DNA from 2 places in the Brevundimonas sp. FG128 genome. Region 1 is predicted to be linked to the other one. Evidence: predicted binding sites of a transcription regulator. Region 1 holds the regulator's gene; the other holds the start of a gene.
The links. The regulator HrcA, encoded in region 1, represses chaperone genes, less so after heat shock. The targets are predictions, from matches to a motif close to GTTAGCANTCNNNNNNNNNGANTGCTAAC.
Positions count from the first base shown of each region.

Region 2: a site for HrcA is predicted at 909-937, ahead of groES (co-chaperone GroES). Genes of this name have one in related genera too.

Region 1 covers NZ_JBMDKP010000003.1:175,762-178,155, reverse strand. Annotated here, with positions in the region: gene rph (ribonuclease PH) at 1-616, opposite strand, end outside; gene hrcA (heat-inducible transcriptional repressor HrcA) at 726-1,778, shown strand; gene grpE (nucleotide exchange factor GrpE) at 1,820-2,394, shown strand, end outside.
Region 2 covers NZ_JBMDKP010000004.1:271,191-273,584, forward strand. Annotated here, with positions in the region: gene groL (chaperonin GroEL) at 1-443, opposite strand, end outside; gene groES (co-chaperone GroES) at 552-839, opposite strand; gene ACODSC_RS12855 (YMGG-like glycine zipper-containing protein) at 1,126-1,554, shown strand; gene pgi (glucose-6-phosphate isomerase) at 1,612-2,394, opposite strand, start outside.

The DNA of each region.
Region 1 (2,394 bases):
TCTCGCCGGTGGCCTGGACCTCGACGATCTGGCCCGCGCCGGTCAGGACGAAGTTGGAATCCGCCTCGGCCTCGGAGTCCTCTTCGTAGTCCAGGTCCAGAACGGGCACGCCGTTGCAGATGCCGCACGACACGGCCGCCACCTGGTCCAGGATCGGATCGGACTTCAGCACGCCCTCGTCGCGCAGATAGTTCAGGGCCGAAGCGATGGCGACCCAGGCGCCGGTGATCGAGGCCGTGCGGGTGCCGCCGTCGGCCTGGATGACGTCGCAGTCCAGCACCACCTGACGCTCGCCAAGAGCCTTCAGATCGACCACGGCGCGCAGGCTACGGCCGATCAGACGCTGTATCTCCTGGGTGCGGCCCGACTGCTTACCTGCCGCAGCCTCGCGGCGACCGCGCGTGTGAGTGGCGCGGGGCAGCATGCCGTATTCGGCCGTGACCCAGCCCTGGCCCTTGCCGCGCATCCAGCCGGGAATGCTCTCCTCGACCGAGGCCGTCACCAGCACCTTGGTGTGGCCGAATGTGATCAGGCACGAGCCCTCGGCATAGCGGTTGACGCCGGTCTCGATGGTCACGGGACGCAGTTGATCGTCGGTGCGTTGCGAATGGCGCATTGAGAGCACTCCTTGGAAGTCTGGCCTTGGAAGCCGTGGCGGCGGTGCTTATCCTGAAACCGTGAGCCTGTATGCCCCCAAAACCCCGCCGTTCGATGGCGCCCAGTCCCTGGCGGGATTGGCGGGGCTGGATGCGCGCGCTCGGGACATCTTCCGCCGGATCGTCGAGAGCTATCTGGAGACGGGCGAGCCGGTCGGATCACGCACCCTGTCGCTGGGCGGGATCGCCCTGTCGCCGGCCTCGATCCGCAATACGATGCAGGACCTGACCCTCGCCGGTCTGCTGGCCTCGCCCCATACGTCCGCGGGGCGGATCCCGACCCATGCGGGCCTGCGCCTTTTCGTCGACGGCCTGCTGGAGATCGGCGACCTGACTAAGGAGGAGCGGCGCGAGATCGACGGGCGGCTGGCCGGGCGGGGCCGGAACTTCGAATCCGCCCTGGACGAGGCGTCCAACCTGTTGTCAGGCTTGGCGGGTGGCGCGGGCGTGGTGTCGAGCCCGGTGCGCGAGTCCGGCGTCAAACACGTGGAGTTCGTGGCTTTGGGCGGGGATCAGGCCCTGGCGGTGATCGTCGCCGACGACGGTACGGTCGAGAACCGGATCATGACCCTGTCGGCGGGCGTCACGCCGTCCACCCTGGTCGAGGCCTCCAACTTCCTCAACGCGCGCCTGCGCGGCCGCCCCTTCGCCGACGCCAAGCGGGAGATGACGCACGAACTGGAAATCGCCAGACGCGAACTGGACCAGACCGCGGCCCGCCTGGTCGAAGACGGGTTCGCCGCCTGGTCCGGCGGGCCGGACCGTGAGCGCGCCCTGATCGTGCGCGGCCGCGCCAACCTGCTGCAGGACGGCGAGGGGCTGGCCGACCTGGAGCGGGTCCGCGTCCTGTTCGACGACCTGGAGCAGAAGGAACAGCTGATCGGCCTGCTGGACGGTGTCGATGCGGCCCAGGGCGTGCGCATTTTCATCGGCGCGGAAACACGGTTGTTTTCACTTTCGGGTTCCGCCGTGATCGCGGCGCCCTATATGAGCGGCCGACAACGGGTTCTGGGCGCCATCGGCGTCATAGGGCCTGCAAGACTGAACTACGCCCGTGTCATTCCGTTGGTGGACTATACCGCCCGGGTGCTGGGCCGGATGCTGGACGGGAACGACAAGTGAGCGACAAGCCCCTTAACGAAGACTTCAACGCAGACGCCGATATGGCCGAGACCAACGCTGAACACGGCCTGGATTCTCATCCGTCAGATGACCTGGCGCCGCTGGATGCCGTCATCGCCGAACGTGACGAGTGGAAGGACCGCGCCCTGCGCGTCGCCGCCGAGATGGAGAACCTTAAGCGCCGTTCGGAAACGCAGCAGAATGACGCTCGCGCCTTCGCCATCCAGCGCTTCGCCAAGGACCTGCTGGGCGTGGCCGACAATCTGGAGCGCGCCCTGATGGCCGCGCCCAAGGACGCCGAGGGCGCCACAGCCGGTCTGGTGACCGGACTGGAACTGACGCAGAAGGCCCTGCTTCAGGCCTTTGAAGGCAATGGGCTGAAACGTGTCGCACCCCAGGCGGGAGAGCCCTTCAACCCGCATCTGCACCAGGCGATGATGGAACAGCCGTCTGACACCGTGCCCGGCGGATCGGTGATCCAGACCATGCAGTCCGGCTTCGAACTGTTCGGCCGCACCGTCCGTCCCGCCATGGTGGTCGTCGCGGCCAAGGGGTCGGGCGCGCAAGGCTCCAACCCCTACAGCGGCGCACAGGCCGCCGAGGGTCAGGCCTTCGA
Region 2 (2,394 bases), on a different contig from region 1:
CCGACCTGGGCGATTTCCGAGTTGTTCGAGACGGGCTTGGACTTGTCCTTGATCTCTTGCAGGACCAGCGTGACAGCCTTGTCGATGCCGCGCTTCAGATCCATCGGGTTCATGCCGGCGGCGACGGCCTTGAGGCCCTCTTGCACGATGGCCTGAGCCAGGACGGTCGCGGTGGTGGTGCCGTCGCCCGCCTTGTCATTCGTCTTCGAAGCGACTTCGCGGATCATCTGGGCGCCCATGTTCTCGAAGGCGTCTTCCAGCTCGATCTCTTTGGCGACCGACACGCCGTCCTTGGTCGAGCGCGGAGCGCCGAAGGACTTCTGGATCACGACGTTGCGGCCCTTGGGACCGAGCGTCACCTTGACGGCGTTGGCGAGGACGTTGACGCCGCGCAGCATCTTGTCGCGCGCGTCGGTGTTGAAGTGTACGATTTTAGCGGCCATGCGGGCAGCTCCTTTGAAAAGGTGAGTGGTGAATCGAAAGTCGTGATTGGTGCGGTTCGTAAGAGCGCGATCACGCGCCGCTCACGAGTCACGCATCACGATTCACGTTCAGGACAGGACGCCCAGGACGTCCGACTCTTTCATGATGATCAGGTCGTCGCCGTCGATCTTCACTTCCGTGCCCGACCACTTGCCGAACAGGATGCGGTCGCCGGCCTTCAGTTCCAGGGCGTTGACCTTGCCGGATTCGTCACGAACGCCGGGGCCGACGGAGACGACTTCGCCTTCCTGCGGCTTTTCCTTGGCGGTGTCGGGGATGATGATCCCGCCCTTGGTCTTGGATTCTTCTTCAACGCGCTTGACCAGCACGCGGTCGCCGAGCGGACGAAACGCCATCGGTTCTCTCCCTTGATCCCCCGGATGGGGCGATTTGAAACGGTCGGTCAGCCTCGTCGCGATCGCCGTTTTGGCAGCCGACCGTCGAGAGTGCTAACGCGAGCGGGAGTTAGGCAGAGGGGGCGACGCCGTCAAGCGCGGACGCACGAAACTTCCGCGACAAATGAACCGGAAATGAACGCGCCCCTCCGGCCGCGTTCAAGCACGGCGGGTTAGAACCAACCCAACGCTCGACGCATTCCCTTGTCGGACCTTCGATCGAGCACAAAAATAAAGGAGATCGACCATGTCGAAGATGCTGAAGATCACCGCCGTCGCCGCCGCTCCCGTCGTGGCCATGACCCTTATGGCGGCGCCCGCCTCGGCCCAGTCCTATCGCGATCGCGACAACAACAGCGGCCAGAACGCCCTGATCGGCGCTGCCGTCGGCGGGCTGGCCGGCGCCCTGGTCGGCAATGGCGACGGGACCTACATCGCTGGCGGCGCCCTGGCTGGTGCGGCCCTTGGCGCTGTGGCGACCAATCGCGGCTCGGGCTGCGAATACTATCGCGGCGGCCGCTGCTACCGGAACCAGGGCCACTGGGAGCGCGATCACGGCATCAACAGCCGCGACCCTCGCTGGGAACAGCGCCGCGACTACCGCGACTACCGTCGTGACACGCGTCACGACCGCCGGGACTATCGCCGCGACTACCGCTACGACCGCCGCTGGTAAGCCGGTCCCAGTACAAAACGACCCGAGGGCTCGGCCGCAAGGCCGGGCCCTTTTTCGTCAGCCCATCAGCCGGGTCATCAAGGCGGAGGTGGACGGGTCCAGATCGGCGGACGGAGCGCCGGCGTGGACGTCCTTCAGGATCGCTTTGGCCAGCACCTTGCCCAGTTCGACGCCCCATTGGTCGAAGCTGTTGATGTCCCAGATCACGCCCTCGACGAAGGTCTTGTGCTCATAGAGGGCCAGGAGCGCACCCAGGGCCTGGGGCGTCAGCCGCTCCATGACGATGGCCGTCGAGGGCCGGTTGCCGGTGAAGGTGCGATGAGAGGCCAGACGCCCAGCCTGGTCCTCCGACAGCCGCTGGGCCAGGCCTTCCGCCTTGGCCGCCTCGATCGTCTTGCCCAGCATCAGGGCCTGCCCCTGGGCGATCGCATTCGACCAGAGCGGCGATTCCGGCGCATCGGCGTGGGTTTTGGCCACGATCACGAACTCGGCCGGCACGGTCTGCGGACCCTGGTGTATCTGCTGGAAGAAGGCGTGCTGGCCGTTGGTGCCCGGCTCGCCGAACACCACCGGGCAGGTCTGGCGCGTCACCGGCGTGCCGTCGCGATGCACTCGCTTGCCGTTCGATTCCATCTCCAGCTGTTGCAGGAAGGACGGCAGGCGGCGCAGAGCGTGGGCGTAGGGCGCCACCGTCCGCGCGGGGCGGTTCAGCCCGTCGACGTTGAACACCTGGGCCAGGGCCAGCAGGATCGGGGCGTTCTTTTCAACCGGCGCCGAGACAAAATGGTCGTCCATGGCCGCCGCCCCGGCCAGCATCTGTTCGAACACGTCCCAGCCCAG